Regions from separate parts of the Vibrio sp. 2-Bac 85 genome, predicted to be linked through region 2. Evidence: predicted binding sites of a transcription regulator. Region 2 holds the regulator's gene; the other holds the start of a gene.

Region 1 (12,467 bases), on a different contig from region 2:
CAAAACGGTCATGAGCCCAAAAAACGATATCAGGACCATCGCCCGTTGATGCCGTTTGTGGAAATTTTTCTTGTAGTGCATCAGGGTGAGCAACAGTAACTTTAATACCAGTATCTTCTTCAAAACGTTGGCCGACTTCAGCAAGTCCATTGTACCCTTTGTCACCGTTGATCCAGATAGTAAGCTGCCCCTCTTCAATCGCCGCGTTGGCATTAAAAGAACCCAATGCAGCCATGGTGCAAAGCGCAACGATACTTAGATTTTTTTTCATGTTAATATCCTTTTTAGTTGTGATGAAGGGCTAGCCGTTGGGTAAGCCATATTTCGAACTTTATTATCTAGAAGTTAAAACGCTTAATCATCCTCCTATCCACTACGCCCCATGGGTTCGACTCTATTTTCGTGACACAGCTCCACCTATAACCTCGATCAAGATCTCAAATTCCATGTTTATGTGATAGCAATCATCATAATTAATACAATTTATTGGAATGACATCTGTATTTTGTTGAACAAGATTTGTCAGCCCCCTCCTCCCTCCTCCTCCTATAAATTATTGCACTAGGATGATGTGTAGGTGGTCTAAAATAAGCAAACTATCAACCACTAGTAATAGATTGTAATCGTGTTATTTACATTTTTGTTTTAACGATTCCTAACAGCGGTCATAAATAGCCAATAAAATCTATTTATCGCTAATATTTAGACTTTTTTACTACCATTTACATAACAAATTATGCAACCTAGGTATTTATAAAGTGTATTTAGTTAGTTCGTTGTTAATAAAAAGAAATGTTGTAATAAGGATACATCAACGGCAGCAATTATTTATTAATATAAAACACAATTAATGATTTCAAATTTCAGAAATAAAAAATTCCGAAATAAGAGTTCAGGAATAAACAACAGAAATCATGAGCGTAAACATAAAAATTAATCGAGGACAAACTACATGACCAGTGTCACCTTAAAAAATGTATGTAAAGCTTACGACAAGCTACTTATCTCTAAAAATGTCGATCTTGAAATAAAAGAAGGCGAACTGGTCGTCTTTGTTGGTCCATCGGGTTGTGGTAAATCCACACTTTTACGATGTATAGCAGGCCTTGAAGAAATTACTTCTGGTGATTTATACATCGGTGAAGAACGTATGAATGATGTTGAACCATCAAAACGTGGTGTTGGTATGGTATTTCAATCCTACGCACTCTATCCGCATCTCAACCTCTACGACAACATGTCCTTTGGTTTAAAGTTAGCTAAAGCCAAAAAATCTGAAATAGATACACGTGTTCATCATGTGGCGGATATTTTACAATTAACTCACTTACTTGAACGTCAACCTAAAGCACTTTCAGGTGGGCAACGACAACGTGTTGCCATTGGCAGAACACTGGTATCACAGCCAAACGTCTTTTTGCTTGATGAACCGCTGTCTAATTTGGATGCCGCATTGCGTGTCAATATGCGCAGTGAAATTACTAAACTGCAACGTAAACTTGGTTGCACCATGATCTACGTGACTCATGATCAAGTAGAAGCAATGACAATGGCCGATAAAATCGTAGTATTAGATGCGGGTTCAGTATCACAAGTGGGTCGCCCTCTTGAACTATATCACTATCCAATCAATCGTTTTGTAGCCGGCTTTATTGGGTCGCCTAAAATGAACTTCATGAGCGTATCGATTGAAGATACTGAGGATGAACGGGTCAAAGTCAAACTAGCAAATAATGAAAGCTTTTGGATATCTGTCGAAGGTAAAACCGTGAATATAGGCGATCGAATGTCACTGGGTATTCGCCCTGAACATTTACTCAATGCAGAACAAGCCGATGCCACTATCGAGGGTAAAGTACAGATTGTAGAAAAGTTAGGTAATGAAACCCAAATTTACATGAACCTTGCCAGTGCAGATGCCGATGTCATATATAGAGCAGCAGATACACTGGATGTGGAAGTAGGCCAAAAATACAATGTTGGTTTAACTGCACATCGCTGTCATTTATTCCATAGAGATGGCATAGCCTGTCGCCGTCTGCACCGTGAAAGCGGTGTTGATTATGATGCGATGATCGCTGAAAAATAAAGACAAGATTAACAATAATATAAATTCAATAGTAAATGCTCACAGATACTGAGCAAATAGTGCAGCATTTACTATTCCAACACCTTTTGTTCCAACATTGGCAATTCAATATATATTAATAACTTACAACTGATGATTTCACCCTTCCCGCACACAAAAGCCAATAACCCATAACCGACACACTCTATAAACAATCAGAAACTCGATATCGCTTATAATTCAACAATTACCTTTATTACAACAGACTCTATTTACAACGCTTATGTTATTTATTCTGTAGGAAATGACTAGATAGAATGACGACATCAAATTATTTGATGAAGCCACTTATTATACGAATCTAGGCTTGCACTTAAGTAATTGCACTTAAGCTGCTGTATTAATTAAGTATTTAAGTGGCTGAATACTGACCCAGCTTAATGATAATGTGAATTAAGGAACTGGATGTGTTGAATGATTAATGTTGAAAATTGAATTGATAGCTAAATTGATAGCTAAATTGATAGCTAAATTGATAGCTAAATTGATAACTAAGTTGATAGTTAAGTTGATAGTTAAGTTGATAGTTAAGTGAATATTTAAATAAGGGCTTAAATTGATAGGAAAATCCCAAACGAATAGCAATTTTAAACGGGTAATAAAGCTTTGCTAAGCAAGGCTTTATTACCGATTATATTGATCTGCGATGACAGCTAGAGAGAATATGCTCTCCAGCACAAACAATTAATGGCTAGCTTTTAAGCGCAATTGGGTCATTTGTTTAGCTAAGCGATTTACCGACTGTTTTTGAAAAATATCATCGATGTTAACTGATAATTTACGTCGCCAATTAGGATATTCATTGACCGTTCCAGGTATATTGACAGGCATATCCATTTCTAACAAATCTTCAAGTTGCACACTAAACAACGCAGATGAACCGGCAGCGAGGTGCAAATGTAGTGCTTCACTCAAGTAGCTGTCCATTGGAACAAAGGCAGCGTCTCTGCCCACACCCTCAGGTAGAAAGCCATGCCAGGCAAGACTATTTAATATTTCTTGTTTAGACCGTAGTCGTTCATCATATAAAGCTTTTAATTGTACAGGATCTGGATACAAGCCAAGTTCTTTACCCATACGTAGGTCTTCACAATGCCAGAACCCTCTAACCGTTGGCATATCGTGCGTGCAAAGTGCTGACATTGATTGTTCTGTATAATGAGTAGGCGAAAAAAAACCGCCGTCTTCAGCGAATTCGAAAAAAAACAATTTATAAGAGTGGATACCTGCGCTTGCCAGTATATCGACAATTTCGTCTGGCACTGTACCTAAATCCTCACCAATGACAGCACATTGATGACGATGCGACTCAAGCGCTAAAATAGCTAATAAATCTTCAACGGGATAATAAATATATGCCCCTTCTGCCGCAGTTTTATTTTTAGGAACCCACCATAAGCGTAATAAACCCAAAACATGATCAATTCTTAAGGCTCCACAATGTTTCATATTAGCCCTTAATAACGCAATGAAAGGAGCATAACCTGAATCCTTAAGTACTTGAGGATTCAGAGGTGGTAGCCCCCAATTTTGCCCTAATGGCCCAAACACATCCGGTGGCGCACCAATGCTTGCATCAAGGACTAACGATCCATTGTCCGCCCAACTTGCCGAACCTGAACTTGCTTCTCCTACTGCCAAATCACGGTATAAGCCGACCGACATTCCACATTCTTCTGCAAACTGTTGAGCTTCATTAATCTGTGTATCTGCAATCCATTGATAATATAAATAAGACTCAACCAGTGATCTATTTTGTGTAATGAACTGATGTACTTCGATATTATTGAACTTACTATATTTATTTGGAAATACTGGGCAACCCCAAATAGAAGGATCCTGTTGATACAAGTGAGCATGTAGCGCATCAAATACCGCTTGATGCTGTAAGCTTTCTCCCCCCTGCGCGACAAAATCATTAAAAGCCTCCGCACGTTCTGTTTCTTTAGCAAGATGTCTAATTTCAAATTCTTTAAATAAAAGGGGCAATACACTTAATTTTAATGCCGCTACTTCGCTGTAGTTAACCCATTCATCTTTACGCACACTTTTGAGACGTTGCTGAAATTCGATACAACCCACTTTCTGCTGCGCCGCACTACTCAATACAAACTCGGGGATGGCTGTCACATCAATATACATAATGTTCAACCAATGACGAGAAGAAGGACTATATGGACTGGCTCCCTCTGGATTGGCAGGAAAAAGTGCATGAATCGGGTTTAGGCCAATAAAATCTCCACCACGGGAAGCGACTTCTGTTATTAGTTGCTTGAGATCGCCAAAATCTCCTATTCCCCAGTTATACGCAGTACGAACAGTATAAAGTTGAATGCTTGGTCCCCATAATTTTTCACCTTTATGTAAACTCGACTGCTTGTAACAAGATTCGGGCGTAATGATGATAGTCATTTGATACGGGTTTTTACGGCGTTTACGAGTAACCGTTAACTGGTGATACCCTAAAGGTAATTTAGGCAATTGAAAAATAAGCGCTCCACCATTTATGCGCTCATCTTTGATCACCTGTGACTGTAAATAACCTTCTAAAACATCGCCACTTTCGGTAATAACTTGCCAACTAAATTCGCTTTCTCGAACAGTTAAACCAAGGTTTAATTCAATTTCAATAGGTTGTTGTAGATCCTTAATCACTTTGACCGGGGCTAATATTTTACTTTTATGCCTTTTCTGTGCAGATTTCAACAACGTTTTATCATCAGTCGTATCGTAGCCTAACGCACTTAACAGTTGTTCGATGGTTTCATCTTTAACATAAGCCTCATTTCCCCAAGCACTAATATAGTGGTCTGAGATTTTAGCCATTTTGGCTACTTTTTTTAATACTGATTGTTCGTTCATTGCTCTCTCCGTGGGTATAATATCAAGACTCGTTAATAAAAATCATGACCAACCATTAGCTCGTTGCTGTTAATAAGGATATTGAAGGGTATTCTCTCTATCCAAATGTAAAAACACTCAGCAAAAACCGATTATAAAAAATAATTATAAAAACCGATTGTAAAAACTAATTGCAAAACCATGGCCAATTTATTGACTAAAAGACTATCAACCCTACTCAATCTTGATGCGTAATATCAATGCATGTCAGCTAATCAATATCACTGTTTAATGTGAGCCCATTACTTTTTGATCCTTTTTTATAAATGAATTAAGCATTTATAATGGCGACTATTATGAAATGGGCATATAAATTAATAAAAAATAAAAGTGAAGCGTGACAACATACTTCACTCAATGGGACTAACGATGCACTGCTGATAACTTCCAAATATTATTAGCATAGTCACGAATAGAACGGTCTGAGCTAAACTTACCTACCAAGGCAGTATTCATAATCGCTTTACGCGCCCAGCCTTTTTTATCTCGGTATTGTTTATCCATCGCTTCATGCGCATGAATATAAGATGCAAAGTCCGCTAAACACAGGTAAGGATCACCGCCATCCAACAACGCATCATAAATAGTACGCAATCTTCCTGGCTCTTTAGGTGTAAATATATCTCCAAGTAACAAGTCCAATGACGCTTTTAATAACGGGTTAGTATGATAGTAATCGAAGGGGTTATAACCTCGTCTTAATACCGCTTCAACGCCATCAACATCGAGCCCAAAAATATAAATATTATCGTCGCCTACTTCTTCACGAATTTCTACATTTGCACCATCCATTGTGCCGATAGTGAGTGCACCATTTAATGCCATTTTCATGTTCCCGGTGCCTGATGCTTCTTTACCTGCCGTTGATATTTGCTCAGAAACATCTGCCGCCGGAATAATGATTTCTGCGATGCTGACACGATAATCAGGGATAAATACCACTTTCAACTTACCGTCGATGCGCTGATCATTATTAATAGTTTCAGCAATTTTATTTATTGCAAATATGATCTCTTTTGCAAGGTGGTAACCCGGTGCTGCTTTTGCAGCAAAGAATACAACGCGAGGTACCATGTCAAAGGTAGGCTCGTTTAATAAACGATAATAAAGCGACAAAATATGTAATAAGTTTAAATGCTGGCGCTTATATTCATGTAAACGTTTAATTTGCACATCGAAAATAGCATCACTATCTAGCTCAATATCCATATGTTGCTTAACCCAACTAGCTAAACGTTGTTTATTCAATTTTTTTACATTCATATAATCATTTTGGAATTGACTATCTTCAGCAAACTCAGCGATTTGGTTAAGTTGACTTAAGTCCGCAGGCCATTGATCACCTATTTTATCGGTGATTAAATTAGACAATGCAGGATTACAGAACTTCAACCAACGACGAGGGGTAATGCCATTAGTGATATTTTGTAAACGGTTAGGATACAACTCATCAAACTCAGGAAATAAATCACGTTTGACTAAGGCTGAATGTAAAGCGGCAACACCATTAACCGCATAAGAACCGACTACACATAGATTTGCCATACGAACATTACGATGAAAACCATCTTGAATAATGGATAATTTACGTTGTTTCTCAACATCACCCGGCCATTTTTCTCGTACTTCTTGCATAAATAAGTGATTGATATGGAATATAATTTCCATATGTCGAGGTAATAAGCTTTGAATCAATGATTCAGACCAAGTTTCTAGCGCTTCAGGCAGTAGCGTATGATTGGTATAGGCAAATGTTTTGCTACAGATAGCCCAAGCATCGTCCCAACTCATGTCTCTTTCATCAATCAAAATACGCATTAATTCTGGAATAGCGATGGTTGGATGAGTATCGTTGAGCTGTATGGATTCATATTGAGCAAGGTCTTGAAGTTTAAGCCCAGATTCATCGTGACGACGTAAAATGTCTTTGATTGACGCGGCACTATGAAAGTATTGCTGCATTAAACGCAGTGTTTTACCTTTTTCGTGATTATCATTTGGATATAGAATTTTGGTGATATTACCAGCATCGATGAGTGCATGTTGTGCTTCAAAATAATGTCCATTATTAAAACTTTCTAATGAGAATGGTGCAATCGCCTGACATTCCCATAAACGTAACGGATAAACAGTATTGCTTTGGTAACCAACAATCGGGAGATCCCATGGCATGCCTTTTACGAACATACCGGGTACCCAGCGGCGCTTTTCTTTGCCATTTTCTACGACAGGCTGTACATGCCCGTAAAATCCTATTTCCTGTGCATATTCTGGACGTGCAACTTCCCATGGGTAACCCTCTACTCCTCGCCATGCATCTGGTGCTTCTTTTTGATGGCAGTGCTCAAAGGATTGTTTGAAAAGCCCATACTCGTAATGTAGCCCATAGCCAATTGCAGGAAATTCTTGGGCAGCACATGAATCCATAAAACAAGCTGCTAAACGACCAAGACCACCATTTCCTAATGAAGGGTCACGCTCTTCTTCAAGTAAATCCGATAGGCTATGCCCCATTTCTTGCATCGCATCGTTAATTTGATCGTAAATACCCATGCTAATTAGGTTATTACCTGTCAGTCGGCCAATCAAAAACTCTAAAGATAAGTAATTAACACTTTTTGCATTTTTTATTTTAGGATCTTGCTCAGTCGCTAATAAATCAAACGTGGTTAGCCCTGCTAATGCACGTCCTAAGGCAAGATACCAGTCACGCGTTGTCGCAGTCTCTTCGGTTTTTGCATAAGTTGTATTTAAGTGATTTAACAGATCAGCTTTAAATAACTTTTTATCAAATTCTCTTTGTTGAACAGGTTTCATGGCAAAGCCCCTTTATTAAGTTTTATTTAACTGAGGCATATTCTGGATTCATATTAAATGCAAAACATCCTCCCAATTTAGGGTTAAATAAGGAGGAGTATTAAGGGCGTAGAAAGTTAAGTTAATGCTTAGGCCGATCAATGCAGAAGTGATTACCTTTTATAATAAAAGGAATGGATAGCACTAGCGTGATAATGAGTGCCAAGTCGCTTTATTAAGTAACGATAACCAAGTAGCTCTCGAGATATTGATAGCTAATAAATTAATCTCAATACTGTTCAAAATACAAACAGTCACTTTAAAAATGAAAATAAGCTTTATTATTCATATCATTAGGTGTAAATACTGACGTACGTCATCATTTTTAAAATGCCTTTAGATATACTTTATATTAGATAATTTATGATTGATGTTTTGGAAGCAGTACTATGGCCGAGCATTAGGCATTCAATACAGTACGTGATTGGAGTCACATCGCTATTACACCAAACACTAAAAAATGTGTGTAATGTCATGCAATGTAAAGCCTCACAGTAGTCAATTCTAGTCACTATAGCGTACCCTCGCTCCTTATAATAAAAATAACTAATAACACGAGAAAGCAAATGTGGCTCCCATCAAAACTAACAAGACCAGGCAGATTGCATAACGCAATCCTTAGACCTCGAGTGCTAGAGTTATTACAACAAGCGCCATTTTATAAGCTGGTTCTATTTCGCTCGCCAGCTGGTTATGGAAAAACCACCATGACCGCACAATGGTTAACGGATAAGCCCTACGTTGGTTGGTACAGTATTGATGAAAATGACAATGATATTTTTCATTTTATCAACTATTTTATTCAAGCGATCAACAAGGCAACCAACGAATCCTGCCCCAATGCGCAAACATTAGTTGAGAAACGTCAATTTTCATCGCTACAATCATTATTTGGAGAGGTATTTAGTGAACTATCCAACTATCACCAAGAATGTTATGTAGTGTTGGATGACTATCATTTGATTAAAGAAAATGAAATTCATGAAGGGATACGTTTTTTCCTTAAACATATGCCAGATAATATAACATTGATTGTAACCAGTCGTTCTGCCCCCCCTATTGGCACTGCTAACCTGAGAGTGCGAGACTTAATGATCGAAATAGACAATGATCTACTCGCTTTTGATGCAGATGAAACAGCCCGTTTTTTCAATCAACGTTTTTCCGAGGGCGTAGATGATACTACTGTAGATAACCTTCGAACTTATGTCGAAGGTTGGCCTTCAGCATTACAACTTATCGCGTTACAAGCCCAACATAACAAAAAAACATTAGCGCAATCAGTTGAATCAGTTTCAAGTTTTAGTAATGGCCACCTTTGGGAATACCTTGTCGAGGAAGTTTTTGACTTTTTAGATAATGATACTCGTCACTTTTTAATGCAATGTTCTGTATTGAGCACTTTCAACGATACACTGATTAGTGAGTTAACAGAAAGAGATGATGCACTGAGTATGCTTGAATACCTAAATCGCTATGGCTTATTTATTTATCCCTTAGAAGGCGAGCAAAACTGGTTCAGGTTTCATAATTTATTTGCTGAGTTTCTAGCGCATGAACGTCAAGCGCGGATCCCACAGGAAGAAAATTCGCTTCATCACAAAGCGGCAAAAGCATGGTTAAAACTAGATATTCCCCACCAAGCTATGTTCCATGCACAGAAAGTTAATGATGGTGAACTACTGACAAAAATCATTTCTGCACATGGTTGGAGAATGTTTAATCACGGTGAATTAACTAAGTTAGAAAGTGCCATTAACAGTTTGTCCCCTGACAAGTTATACGAAAATATCAAACTACCATTGATAAGAGCTTGGCTTGCACAAAGCCAACATAGCTATAGCGCAGTGGAGAATATGCTTGCTGAGGCTAAGCAAGAGATAGACAAGCGAAATATTACGTTAACAACAAACGATCAAGGTCAAGTTAATGCACTCCTTGCACAAGTTGCTATCAATAGAAGTGAGCCTGAAAAAGCCTTTGAACTTGCTGAGCTCGCATTAACCCAGTTAGATTCTAATGCTTATCGAAATCGAATTATCACAACTTCTATAGTAGGTGAAGTAAATCATGTATTGGGACAGTTAGACAGAGCCCTGCCTTTAATGCAACAAACAGAGAAATTAGCGAGACAACATAAGCTCTTTCACCAAGCATTATGGGCAATATTACAGCAGGGTGAAATACTCTTGGCACAAGGTTTTGTGCAAGCAGCATTTGAGTTACAAGATAGTGCTTTTAAACTTATTGCAGAACAAAAATTGCAGCAATTACCGCTACATGAATTTTTATTGCGTAACAGAGCGCAAATATTATGGTGCTGGAATCGCTTAGATGAAGCTGAAGAATGTGCTTATAAAGGGATCAACGTACTTGGAAACATAGAGCCTAGTAAACACCTGCACTGTTATTCAATGCTTGCAATGATAGCAATAAGTCGCGGAGAGCTAGATAAAGCTATGCGCTTTATTGAAAAAATACAACACCTTGTACAACAGTCAACTTATCATGATGATTGGTCGGCACATGCGTCACAATCATTGCTTTTATACTGGCAAGCTCGTAATGACTTAGACGCAATAAAAAACTGGTTAGATACCGCGATTCGCCCGAAGCAAGCAAATAACCACTTTTTGCAACTGCAAGTTCGTAACATTGCCAGAGCTGAAATAGCCCTTGAACAATATGAGCAAGCAACAATAACAATAAATTTTTTACAGTTAGAAGCCAAAGCCTCACATTTAATTACGGATAATAATCGTAATCTGATTATTGAAGCGATTATAGCGACAAAAATAGGTAATGAAGTATTGGCATTAGAAACATTAAAACAAGCACTAAGCTTAACTAACCAAACAGGCATGGTCAGCAACTTCTTGGTCGATGGTGTGCATATTGAACATTTACTGCAAAAACTTAGTAGCTCCGCTAGCTTAAACGAGCTTGAAAAACACCGTACATTACAATTGTTAAAAGATATTTCTATCAAGCAAAAGAGCCGATCTACCCATTTTGATGAAAATTTTGTAGATCAATTAGTGAATCATCCTGATATACCAGAGCTCGTACGAACGAGTCCGCTAACGCAAAGAGAGTGGCAAGTATTAGGTTTGATTTATTCTGGATTAAGCAATGAGCAAGTTGCACTGGAGTTGGATGTGGCAGGTACAACGATAAAAACACACATTCGGAACTTGTACCAAAAACTTAATATTGCAAACCGTAAAGAAGCGATAAAAACAGCAGAGAATTTGCTAAGGCTTATTGGTTATTAATACCAATCTCACTAAAGGCGAACAATATTATTGGTACTGAAAAAGCCAGTGACACGTTAACGTTTCAAACAAACATTAACGGGTCACTGGTTTTTTATTGGCTAAAAGTGAAATAAATTAAGCTGTCTATTATTCAATATCTCTTTCTTAATATTTATTACTTAACATTCATTACTTAATAGATTGCTTAATATCTATTGCTCAATATCTAACGTTACCCACTGCAGTGTTAATTCTGCCACCGCAGTGTAAAAACCGCTTGGGTCATGCAGTTTCACTTGCTCAGTAAAGTCACCTAACCAACTTAATACATAAACATTAATAAAGTTTACTTGATTAACGTGGCTTGCATGTAAGCTAAGATGTGCAAGATAGGCGAGTATTACCGCAATATGATCAGCAGGCTCAGGAAAATCACTACTGATTTGTATATTACTTTTTTCTAAATAGGTCATCATTAACTGGTGTAATTCGCCAAATACTAATGCTCTATCAGATTTTTTAATATTTTCGCCAGTATCTACTTTACTCAAATCATCTTTTATATACTGCCCTGCATAGGGGGAAGCACAGGTTTTGCTATCAATTAAAAATAATCCACAAAAATCAGCGGCTAACTCAAGTCGAGCTTGCTCTGTATTAAGCGCCATTAACTTATTAACAATGGTGTTAATACTTGCTGCTAATGTCGGCTCAAGGGCAACAGAGCTTAAAAACTCTCGTCCCTGTACAGAGGTCAATTGATTGATCAAACTTTCATCTAGCTCTGTTGCAAAAAGTGATGAAAGAAACTCATAGATAACCGCCCTCGCCTGATTTTCAATCGCAATTTCGGTGACTTCTTGTTTTGTTAATTGGCTCATACTGCAATCTCTGTCGGTCCATTAAATGACGTCACTGGTGGTAAGTGCCCTACAAATTTCTCATAGTCCACCGAACAAGTATAGGCAGAACAAGCTTGTGCTAGCTTAGAAGAACCTATGTCTTGAGTTAACGTATTTGGATCGCCATAACTACATATTGCACCAACTTCAGCACCTGCGGCAGTACTACCATCATCACCAACGGGACCGTACCATGCACCTTCATGGATACGAATAACCCCTTTCGGGAAATTATCACTGATAACTGCACCAGCAAGTAGTTGCCCACGATCATTAAATACTCTGACTACGTCACCATCTTTAATACCGCGATGTTTAGCGTCTTCAGGATTCAGATAAACAGGCTCTCTGTCTTGAACAGAATAGGTTTCTCGATAGGATTTTGATTCACACATTTGAGAATGCAAACGTTTATCAGGGTGA
Region 2 (12,467 bases):
AATGCTACTGCAGATGAATCCACGGCATGGAAACCACCATCAAAAAGTTCAACTTCAACATCAAGTACAGGGAAACCAGCAAGTACACCAGTATCCATCATGCTTTTAAAGCCTTTCTCGATAGCTGGGAAGAATTCTTTAGGTACGTTACCACCAACAACAATTGATTTAAACGCAAAACCAGAACCAGGTTCGCCAGGCTTGATACGGTAATCAATTTTACCGAATTGACCAGAACCACCAGATTGTTTCTTATGTGTGTAAGAATCTTCGATTGCTTGTGTGATTGTTTCACGGTAAGCAACTTGAGGTTCACCAACAACTAAATCAACACCGTATGTACGTTTAAGGATATCAACTTTGATATCTAAGTGAAGCTCACCCATACCAGACAGGATTGTTTCACCAGAGTCGATATCAGTTTCAACTTTAAATGTAGGATCTTCTGCAACCATTTTACCAATCGCAATACCCATTTTCTCAGTAGAACCTTTATCTTTTGGTGTAACAGAGATAGAGATTACTGGGTTAGGAAAAACCATTGCTTCTAGAATGATTGGATCTTTTGGATCACATAATGTGTGACCAGTTTGAACGTTACCTTTCATACCAACGATAGCGATGATATCGCCCGCTTGTGCAGAAGTAAGTTCGTTACGATCATCAGCTTGCATTTCACACATACGACCAACACGCTCAGTTTTACCTGTAGCAGCGTTCATGATGGTATCGCCTTTCTTCAATGTACCTGAGTAGATACGTACGAAAGTTAATGAACCAAAACGGTCATCTGTAATTTTAAATGCTAGTGCTTTAAAGCTTTCTTCAGCAGAAACAAGTGCGAATTTACCGTTAGGCTCGCCTTCTTCATCTGTAAGAGGTTGTGGATCAACTTCTGTAGGTGAAGGTAGGTAATCAACAACAGCGTCAAGGATGTTTTGCATACCTTTGTTTTTAAACGCAGAACCACAGTAAGTAGGGAAGAATTCCATTGTGCGCGTACCTTTACGGATACAACGTTTAATGTCTTCTAGAGATGGCTCTTCACCTTCAAGGTAAGCTTCAAGTAAGTCATCGTCTTGACCTAGTGCTTCTTCAAGCAACATTTCACGGTACTCTTCTACTTTATCAACCATGTCCGCAGGAACATCTTGGATAGAGTAGTTTTCAGGAAGACCTGTTTCATCCCAAACGAATGCTTGACGAGTTAATAGATCTACAACACCACAGAAGTCATCTTCTATGCCGATAGGTAGAACCATAACTAGTGGGTTAGCACCTAAAACGTCTTTAGTTTGTTTAACTACACGGTAAAAATCAGCACCCATACGGTCTAATTTATTTACGAAGATAATACGTGCAACTTTTGAGTCATTCGCGTAACGCCAGTTAGTTTCTGATTGTGGTTCAACACCACCAGAACCACAGAATACACCGATGCCGCCATCCAATACTTTAAGTGAACGGTAAACTTCAACAGTGAAGTCAACGTGTCCAGGAGTATCGATTACGTTAAAACGATGATCTTTCCAGAAACAAGTTACAGCAGCAGATTGTATAGTAATACCGCGCTCAGCTTCCTGTTCCATGAAGTCAGTTGTAGATTCGCCATCATGTACTTCACCAGTTTTGTGGATCTGTCCAGTAAGTTTCAAGATACGCTCTGTAGTAGTAGTTTTACCCGCATCAACGTGCGCGAAAATACCAATGTTTCTGTATTTACTTAAATCTGTCATTTTTTATACTCTGTATTTAAAAAATTGGAGGCTATATTCCCGCGGCATTATACAATCTTTGTAGTTAAACAGAACACAGTATTTAGAAAAAAGCGGAAATATGTTGTTTTTTTCGACTTTATTTTGTCATCTTTTATGAAAATAGCAAAATAAACCCTAATAACTGGTTTTAAAACCAGTGATTAGAATAATAATTAATCGATTTTAAGCGATAAGAACAATTGCAAATAATAATGAAAATACAAAAGCACTGATTGCAGTGTTTTTCAGTTGTTCATTAAAAATCGAACCTTCTCGATCATCTTTCTTGATTGCTTCAGCAATTTGAATGCAGCTTTTCGCTAATGGGCTAGTAATTAATAAAAATAGATATTGCCAAAATTGGCTTCCCTCAAGCTGATAAATATAAAGTGAACTACATAACATTGCAGTACTGATAAGCATTAAGTGATAAACAAATGCTTTTTTACGCCCTAATAAAACCACTAAAGTGATTTTATTAGCCGCTTTATCACTATAAACATCACGCATGTTGTTAATATTTAAAACAGCTGCACTTAATAAACCAACACTGATAGCAGGTAATATTAAAGAAATAGGCAGCGTTAACGCTTGTAAATAAAAGCTCCCGAGTACACCTAATAACCCAAAGAATAAGAAAACAGCAATATCGCCCATGGCACGATAACCATAGGGTAATTTACCCATGGTATAAGTAATTGCAGCAATAATAGCAGCTACACCTAACCCTAAGAAAACCAGCCAACGAGTTAAATCGCCGGCAAACGAAACGCTTAATAATGAAAGTCCAGAAATGAGGCATAACCCTGTGACCAGTACTATTGCCTTTTTCATCGATGCGGCACTAATCAAACCACTTTGCATCGCCCTTTCTGGGCCCGTCCTCTGATCATCTGCACCCGTTAACGCATCACCGTAATCATTGGCTAGATTAGACAATATTTGTAGTAATAAAGCAGTTAATATAGATAATAAAAAAATACTCGCACTAAAAACTTGATGCTGTACCGCTAAGCCAGCGGCAACAATAATAGAAGCAACAGCTAGCGGTAAGGTACGTAATCGACACGCTTGAATCCAAACTTGAAATGATTTCACTAAAAGTCCTATAAAAATGGTGATAATTGATAACGGCACTAGGAATAAGGTTAATATCGCGCTACATTAGCAAACATGAATAGATAAATATAGCACTGGGTTATAGTCGAAGATATGAACCAACTTCAACAACTACAAAAAACATTAATACAGCAATTACAATCATTTAGTCTTATTCACGGACACTTTCCGAGTACCAATTTAACAGTAACTATTGAACCAATCAGTTTATTACCTTTATTAAAAGGACAAAGATTGGCTGGCCAAGAAAACTTACCTTTATTACCGCATATCTATTGGCAAAATAAAGAAAAAAGTAAAACTCTTGCCTGTTTTGGCGCTATTGAAACGTTACATCATATCCCCAAAGCCACTGAACAAGCATTTTATATAGGTGGTTTAGCTTTCCAACAGCAAGGTCAACAATGGCCTGACTTTCCAGCCATTCTATTCATCAGGCCGTTAATGGCATTTGAACAATTAAGAGCGACTGACGAAGACAAAGAACAAACACAAGTCACTTTCCATTTTAATGGAACCAATAGCATTATAAAAACAATTGATAGTGTTAAATTATTACAACCTACAGTGCCTTTAGTCGCATTTAATTCACAATTTCTGAAACGTCAAGATAGCCCTAACCAGCAACAATGGGCTAAATTAGTTGAACTTGCCATAGAATATAAAGCTTTATTACCCAAAGTCGTGTTATCAAGAGAAACTGAATTATGCTTTGATACCCCCATCAATACCTGGGATATGATGGCACTTTGGCAGCAAGCTAACCCTAATAGTTTCCATTATGTTTTAAAACTATCTAATAAGCAGAGTTTTATTAGCTGCTCTCCGGAGCGCCTTTTCTCTCGTCGGCAGCGAACGGTAACAACTGAAGCTTTAGCAGGCACAGTGAATAGGGGTATAAATAAACGTGAAGATGATCTTTTATTACAAAGTTTATTAAATGATAAAAAAATAGACCGTGAAAATCATATTGTCCAAGAATTTATTATTGCTAATTTAAAGCAACTCAAAGCACAAGTAAATTGCGCACCAGCTCAGGTTATGCAACTACACAATGTACAACACTTATGTGTGCCGATCACAGCTCAACTACTTGATGAAACTGAAGATAGGGATCTGTTATACAAATTACACCCTACTCCTGCAGTGGGTGGCACACCTAAATTACCCGCATTACAATTCATTAATGATAATGAGCCCTATCAACGAGGTTGGTACGCAGGTGCTGTTGGTTGTATAACTGAACATGAAAGTGATTTTAGTGTTGCCATAAGAAGCGCATTGGTGACTCAAAACTGTATTAAATTATTTGCAGGGGCAGGCATTGTCACCGGCTCTATTGCAGAACAAGAGTGGCAAGAGTTAGATAATAAGATTCGAACAATATTAACCATATTGGGAACATATTAGAGGGCATGCAATGACACAGGTAGATCACCAATATACCTTTCCCCATCAGCATCATAATATTAATTTATTATGGTCTAGCCTGTTTATTGAAGAGTTAACTCGATATGGTATCAGTGACTTTTGTATTGCACCGGGGTCTCGCTCAACCCCATTGACGCTGGCTGTTGCTAATCACCCCAAAGCAATAACACATGTTCATTTTGACGAACGAGGCTTAGGGTTTCTTGCATTAGGTTTGAGCCAAGCTTCATCAAAGCCGGTTGTAATCATCACTACATCAGGCACCGCAGTGGCTAATTTATATCCAGCAGTGATAGAAGCAAAACAAAGCCATATTCCACTGATCATTATTTCTGCAGATAGGCCTCCTGAACTAATTAATTGCGCAGCAAATCAAGCAATAGATCAGTATAAAATTTTTGCCGATTACCCAATATTTTTTGCACAAATCCCAACGCCGACGGAATCTATTAAAAGTAATTATTTATTAACAACGCTCAACCAAGGTTTATTTCAGCAACATATAGATAAAGGCCCTATTCACTTTAATATGGCAATTGCTGAACCTTTTTATCCCGAACACAAAACCATTAACTTCAAAAATTATCTCAGTAGTTTAAAGGGATGGGATAGTCATCATCGTCTTTACACGACTTACCATTCAACACAACACGATAAAGTTGTAGATAAAAATATTAACTTGAATGCAGAGAAAGTTTTAGTGGTTGTAGGGCGCATCAGTAATAAGCAGCAGGCAATGGCAATCGCACAGTTTTGCCAACAATTTGATCTCTTAATGTTCGCAGATGTTCAATCTCAGTTGCAGGGAGCAATAAATAATATAATCGGCTACGATTTATTACTGTGCAGTCCATCATTTAAGCAACACATTGATGAAGCAGATCTGATTATACAATTTTCAGATCACTTAGTAAGCAAAAGGCTAACACAATATATCGGCTCAACAGTCGTTCCTATTTGGGTGGTTTCTGAATATACACAACGCATAGATCCCGCACATTGTGTCACTCAACGTTTTGTAAGCAACGCAAAAAACTTCATAAAAAAAACCTACAATAATAAAAAAACAGATAAAAATTGGCTTGAAAAAGTAAAAATATATCAAGATCGATTACCAGACATTATTAATCCGTATTTACTAGATGATCAGATTAGTGAAGCAAATAGTACTGCCCATGTATTAAATCACAGCAAAGATAATATTATGCTAGGAAACAGCCTCGCGATCCGCTTAGCTGATATGTTTGCCAATACAAATGCAACGATTTATAGCAATCGTGGTGCAAGTGGTATAGATGGAGTGATTGCAACGGCAGTGGGTATTGCAAAAAAGAGACAAGGGGCAACGACGCTATTAATTGGCGATACCTCTTTTTTATATGACTTAAATTCCTTAGCTTTATTAACACAATTAAATCAGCCATTTGTGATCGTACTTTTAAATAATGATGGTGGGGGTATTTTCAATCTATTGCCCGTCCCTAAAGCACAACAGCAAGCATTTTATCAATTACCACATGGTTTAACGTTTGCCCAAACCTGTGCGCAATTTGCAATAGCTTATCAACAGCCTAAAACGTTGTCAGACTTTAAACAGAATTACCAACATGCGGCTTCAATAAACACAGAAAATAAAGCGACACTGATTGAGATCTGTATTAGTAATTTGATAACACCGACGCAGTTACAAGAGATCAAGGAGCAACTACAAAATGCCATTATATAGTGAACAGCAAGGCTCACCAGACCACCCTACTTTGGTTTTTTTACATGGTTTTTTAGGCAATAGAAAAGATTGGAAAAGGACCATTGAACATCTTAAAAATGACTTTCATTGTGTCACCATCGATTTGCCAGGTCATGGTTCATCAGTTGCTAATGTAGCGCCTTTAGAAGGCGGCTTTGAACACTGCCATCAATTAATCAAATTCACCTTGGCATCACTTAACATTAACTCGTTTTGTCTAGTCGGATACTCACTGGGTGGGCGGATTGCATTAGATTACGCTCGAAGCCAACAGGACCCTCGTTTAAAGCATTTGATTTTGGAATCATGTCATATCGGATTAACGGATCAAGCATCCAAGCAAAGTCGCTATCAATTTGATCTAGCCTGGGCAGAAAAATTTTCAACTCAATCTATCGAAGAGAGTTTACAACAATGGTATACACAGGCCATTTTTAATGATTTAAGTGAGCAACAAAAACAAACAATAATAAAGAAAAGAAGCCACAATTATGGTGTTTTCTTAGCGAACATGTTGCTTTCAACCAGTTTATCCCAACAATACTGTGCACAATACTTTCTAAGCAAAACAACGTTAGCGATTAGTTATTTTTATGGGCAAAAAGACACCAAATTCACGCAGATAGCCAAACTTATTCCACAAACAAACAATATAAAAACCCACTGTTTTAATGGTTTAGGTCATAACACTCACCAACAAGATCCCATAAACTACGCCAATAATATTAAACAACTATTCTTAACAGAGCATTTTTAAACATTAAGTTGGAGCCTATATGACTGATGCAGATTTCTATGCAGCGATAACGTGGAACGAAAGTTCTTTACCATTTGAAGATATTATTTATCACAAGACCGAAGGTATTGCGAAAATAACCATCAATCGACCACAAGTTCGGAACGCCTTTCGTCCTCAAACGGTCAATGAAATGATGCAAGCTTTACATGACGCACGATATGATCAAAAGATTGGCGTAATTATTCTGACTGGCGCTGGAGATTTAGCATTTTGTTCAGGTGGTGATCAAAGTGTCCGTGGTGATTCAGGTTATAAAGATGAAGAAGGCGGCCATCATCTTAATGTTTTAGACTTTCAACGTCAGATCCGGACTTGCCCCAAACCTGTTATCGCAATGATTGCTGGTTATGCTGTCGGGGGAGGTCATGTATTACACATGATGTGTGATTTAACGATTGCAGCGGATAATGCAAAGTTTGGTCAAACAGGCCCGAAAGTAGGATCTTTTGATGGTGGTTGGGGAGCCAGTTATATGGCACGTATTGTAGGGCAGAAAAAAGCACGTGAAATCTGGTTTCTTTGTCGTATGTATGATGCTCAAGAAGCAGTTGATATGGGCTTAGTGAATACAGTCGTTCCATTGATTGACCTTGAAAAAGAAACCGTGAAATGGTGCCGAGAAATATTACAAAACAGCCCAATGGCATTACGTTGTTTAAAAGCAGCACTGAACGCGGATTGTGATGGTCAAGCTGGATTACAAGAATTAGCTGGCAACGCAACCATGTTATTTTATATGAGTGAAGAAGGACAAGAAGGAAGAAATGCCTTTAATGAAAAACGTAAACCTGACTTCAGTAAATATGGACGAAACCCTTAATGCTTAGACTAAGCAACTAGTACAAGCACAAATAAATATCTGAATAAACCCGCCTTAATAAGCGGGTTTATTCATTCAGAACATAAAAACAACATTTCAATAGCTAAAAACTATCAAATTAATCGCTATAAACAATTCGCATATTTATTCCATTTAACGCATTCTACAGAAGTTATGCCTGATAAAAATTGTGCATGGCTTCATTTAAATCTATATAAAGGAAAATCTCATGGTATTAGTAGGTAAGCAAGCTCCTGATTTTACAGCAGCAGCAGTATTAGGAAACGGTGAAATTGTTGATAGTTTTAACCTAAAAGAATTCGCAAACGGTAAAGAAACAGTTATCTTCTTTTACCCATTAGATTTCACTTTTGTATGTCCTTCAGAACTAATTGCTTTCGACAAACGTTTTGGTGATTTCCAAGCACGTGGTGTTGAAGTTATTGGTGTATCAATTGATTCACAATTCACTCACAACGCATGGCGTAACACTGCTATCAATGATGGCGGTATCGGTGCAGTTCAATATCCACTAGTAGCAGACGTTAAGCACGAAATTTGTAAAGCGTACGATGTTGAATTAGAAGAAGCTGGCGTTGCATTACGTGGTTCTTTCTTAATTGACAAAAACGGCGTTGTTCGTCATCAAGTAGTTAACGATCTACCTTTAGGTCGTAATATTGATGAAATGTTACGTATGGTTGATGCATTACAATTCCACGAAGAGCACGGTGAAGTTTGTCCTGCGCAATGGGCTAAAGACAAAGCAGGTATGGAAGCGACTCCAGAAGGCGTAGCAAAATACTTATCAGGTCACTCTGACGACCTATAATATTGATATTTAACTATCTTTTATTATGAATAAAAATGGCCTCATTGAGGCCATTTTTAATCGAGGTGTAACATGAATATATTTATTTCAACGAAGAATAATAAGCAGCTAGGTTAGCGATATCAGTATCACTTAAAGCTGCAGCCTGCGGTATCATCAATGCAGACATCCCCCCTTGTCGTTGTGAAGCTTTATACGCTTTTAAAGAAGAAGCTAAATACACTTCTTTTTGCCCTTTGAGGTTAGGATAAATAGGTACAGCAGAAATACCTTCTGCACCATGACAAGCTACACAAACTGCCGATTTTGCTTTACCAGCCTCAATATCCGCAGCACTTGCAAAAAAAGGCAGGCCAACTAACAACAAACCAATTAATTTTTTGTTCATATTCCACTCCATTTGAATTTCACTATTTATTTTTGTACAACTAGCCTATTACTACAGGGCTATTAATTAATATGATATAAATCATTAATACTGTCGATATTATCAAAATTCACTTGTAAATCTTTTAAACGTCCGTTTTTTACAGAATAAATCAATCCGTGCACCGTTAGATCTTGACCTTTAAGCCATGCGTTTTGGACACAGGTGGTATGGCAAACGTTTTTGACTTGTTCAATAATATTAAGCTCAGTAAGGTGATCTAATTTCTGCTTATCAGTCATTGACTCTAAAAATTCATGACGATGATTTACATACACATCTTTAATGTTTCTTAACCAGCCATCTATCAATTCAAAAGATTGTTTTTCCATCGCTGCGCGTATTCCACCACAGTCATAATGACCAGTTACTATGATATGCTTTACCTTTAATACATCAACAGCATATTTAATCACAGACATACAGTTCAAGTCGGTATGAATCACTAAATTAGCAATATTACGATGTACAAAAACATCACCCGGCATCAGACCTAATAATTGATTGGCAGGCACTCTGCTATCGGAACAACCAATCCATAAATACTCTGGTGATTGCTGCTCAGCTAAATGTGTAAAAAACTCAGGATCTTCTTTTAAGATATCCTCAGCCCATTGCTTATTATTTTTAAGTAAATCATTTAACAAACTCATACTTCACCTTTAAATTAATGTATTGTTAAAGAAAAGCCTAGATGAGCCCTTTTATGTTAATACCTTACCAACAACTTGATGCAATGACATTAAACAATTTAATAGAACAATATATTTTACGTGAGGGTACTGATTACGGAGAAGTAGAGTTTTCATTACAACAAAAAACACAACAAATTTTAGCTCAAATAAAAAATGAAGAAATATTTATCATGTATTCGGAGCTAAATGAGAGTGTTACTTTAATTAGTAAGCAAGAGTTCCAACAGACTCAAAATAGATAAATAAATCATAGATCTTTGGTAAATTCCGAGAGCAAAAGTGCAAAACGAATCAAAACCATAATAAATAAATCTTGTTTATGACCAAGATCTAATTTATTGCACAACTAATGTTGAGAAACATTATAGAGTTTGAAAAAAAAGCGATACAATTCATATACAAGTCTATTCGTGCAACAAATGAAAAGAAATAGCCATTAGCTATTCAATACAGATAAAGGGAAGTTTATGATCATTACCAAACCTCAAACCGATCCTACTTTAGAATGGTTTTTATCACATTGTCATACGCACAAATATCCGGCAAAAAGTATGTTAATTCATGCAGGTGAAAAAGCTGACACGCTGTACTTTATTGTGAAAGGATCTGTTGCTGTTGTAATTAAAGATGAAGATGGAAAAGAAATGATCCTATCTTATCTAAACCAAGGTGATTTCATCGGTGAATTAGGTTTATTCGACAAAGAAGAAGAACCAATTCGTAGTGCTTCTGTAAAAGCCAAATCAGCATGTGAAGTAGCTGAAATTTCTTACAAAAAATTTACTCAGCTAATTACAGTAAACCCTGAAATTCTAATGCGTCTTTCTCGTCAAATGGCGAACAGACTACAAGTTACTAGTCAAAAAGTAGGTAACTTAGCATTTTTAGATGTAACAGGTCGTATCGCAAACACATTATTAGATTTAGCTAAGCAACCTGATGCAATGACACATCCAGATGGTATGCAAATCAAAATTACACGACAAGAAATTGGTCAAATCGTGGGTTGTTCACGTGAGACTGTTGGACGTATTTTGAAAATGTTAGAAGAACAAGGCCTTATCTCTGCACATGGTAAAACAATCGTAGTATTTGGTACGCGTTAATCGTATAATAATACAACAATAAAAAACCGCTTAATTGCGGTTTTTTTAAATCCATATTTTTTGTTTCTAACAATAAAGAACAATAAAATAGCGATATTTCACAATCATGATTCACACCGCAAAAAAACAAAAGCATTATGTTAAAATATTGATGATATCGTTTTTACTCTAGTCGAGATGTGTATTTCATATCAATGCCACCCAAACATCACAAGCTGCATACATCTAATATATAAAATAGTAACAATACATTATTAAGGAGATGGCATTTGAATATTCCAGATCTACCTAATAATCATGCACTTGCAGTGTTATTGATCACCGTACTCGCATTATATTTATTTCGTCGTGAAGATATCCCTCTAGAAACATCCTCCCTTTCAATCATAGCGGCCCTCTGTCTATTATTTGTTTTCTTCCCTTTCTACGACGAGAAAGTCGCCCATTACTTTGAACCAAGTTCATTATTTTTAGGATTTGGGCACGAAGCTTTAGTCACGGTTTGCGCATTAATGATTATTGGCCATGGTATTGTCCGAACTGGCGCATTAGAGCCTATCGGTAGATACATAGCCAAACTATGGAGAATAAGCCCAAAATTATCTTTATTATTAACGTTAATCTTAGCGGGTGCGCTAAGTGCATTTATTAATAACACACCTGTTGTTGTTCTATTACTGCCCATTTTAATCAGTGTCTCGTTACGTACTAAAACAGATTCATCACCATTACTTTTACCAATGGGATTAGCTACGTTAGTTGGGGGTATGGCAACAACCATAGGAACGTCAACAAACTTATTAGTCGTTAGTATTGCAAAAAATATGGGGGTTATTGAATTTGAGTTATTTGATTTTATTCAACCAGCATTGATCGCTGCCGTTGTCGCAGTTTTTTATTTAGGACTTATAGCCCCTAAATTATTACCTACTCGTACACCTTCAATGCCAGATACTTCACCACGATTATTTACGGCGTATTTAAATATCAATGAAGACAGCACTGCTAATGGTAAAACCATTACAGAAATAATTAAACTGACCGATGGCGTGATCAAAATTGGAGGAATCCAACGTAATCAAAACCAGCAAAATATCATCCCTTTACCAGATACAGTGCTTATTGCAGGTGACCGTTTAAAAATACACGATTATCCTGATAATATTAAAGAGTATGAATCTGTATTGGGGGCGACTTTATTTTCTGATTCGGATAAGACTGAGCAGCTACCTGCTTTGGAAGCAGGAGATCAAACACTAGCTGAAATTGTGATCATCGCAGGATCTGGGCTAGAAGGAAGAACTTTACAACAAACGAATTTTCTTAATAGAAACGATATATCAGTAATTGCATTACATCGAGCAGGAAAACCCATGGAAACTGCTCGTAGTGGTATTCCAAATACCTCTTTAAGAATTGCTGATGTGTTATTAGTACAGGGTAAAACAACACAAATAGAACGACTAAAATCTCAACAAGGTTTATTAATCATAGATGGTGCAGAGCAATTACCACAAACTAGTAAAGCGCCATTAGCGTTAGGCACATTACTTGCTGTCGTGCTCTCTTCAGCATTCGATTTATTACCAATTGAAATTAGCTCAGTATGTGGCGTACTAGTATTATTAATAACTAAATGTTTAAACTGGGAAGAAGCTTCTTCCGCCTTAAGTACCCAAGTCATTTTAATAGTCGCCGCCTCTTTAGCACTTGGTGCTGCGATGATGTCTACAG

Evidence for each region. Region 2 encodes CRP, which controls carbon source genes, mostly activating them, when cyclic AMP is high. Its sites were predicted from a motif close to TGTGANNNNNNTCACA; they were not measured.
Region 1: the regulator CRP is predicted to act here: its motif matches at 8,305-8,320, upstream of malT (HTH-type transcriptional regulator MalT).

What each region holds. Positions count from the first base shown of each region.
Region 1 is NZ_JALAAB010000002.1:167,019-179,485, forward strand. It holds gene malE (maltose/maltodextrin ABC transporter substrate-binding protein MalE) at 1-271, opposite strand, end outside; gene malK (maltose/maltodextrin ABC transporter ATP-binding protein MalK) at 953-2,089, shown strand; gene malQ (4-alpha-glucanotransferase) at 2,813-4,990, opposite strand; gene MT390_RS03635 (glycogen/starch/alpha-glucan phosphorylase) at 5,393-7,846, opposite strand; gene malT (HTH-type transcriptional regulator MalT) at 8,452-11,160, shown strand; gene torD (molecular chaperone TorD) at 11,355-12,023, opposite strand; gene torA (trimethylamine-N-oxide reductase TorA) at 12,020-12,467, opposite strand, start outside.
Region 2 is NZ_JALAAB010000009.1:731-13,197, reverse strand. It holds gene fusA (elongation factor G) at 1-1,736, opposite strand, end outside; gene menA (1,4-dihydroxy-2-naphthoate octaprenyltransferase) at 1,941-2,855, opposite strand; gene MT390_RS10950 (isochorismate synthase) at 2,970-4,286, shown strand; gene menD (2-succinyl-5-enolpyruvyl-6-hydroxy-3-cyclohexene-1-carboxylic-acid synthase) at 4,297-6,033, shown strand; gene menH (2-succinyl-6-hydroxy-2,4-cyclohexadiene-1-carboxylate synthase) at 6,020-6,811, shown strand; gene menB (1,4-dihydroxy-2-naphthoyl-CoA synthase) at 6,831-7,673, shown strand; gene MT390_RS10930 (peroxiredoxin C) at 7,903-8,505, shown strand; gene MT390_RS10925 (c-type cytochrome) at 8,588-8,893, opposite strand; gene can (carbonate dehydratase) at 8,956-9,585, opposite strand; gene MT390_RS10915 (YheU family protein) at 9,639-9,869, shown strand; gene crp (cAMP-activated global transcriptional regulator CRP) at 10,095-10,733, shown strand; gene MT390_RS10905 (SLC13 family permease) at 11,003-12,467, shown strand, end outside.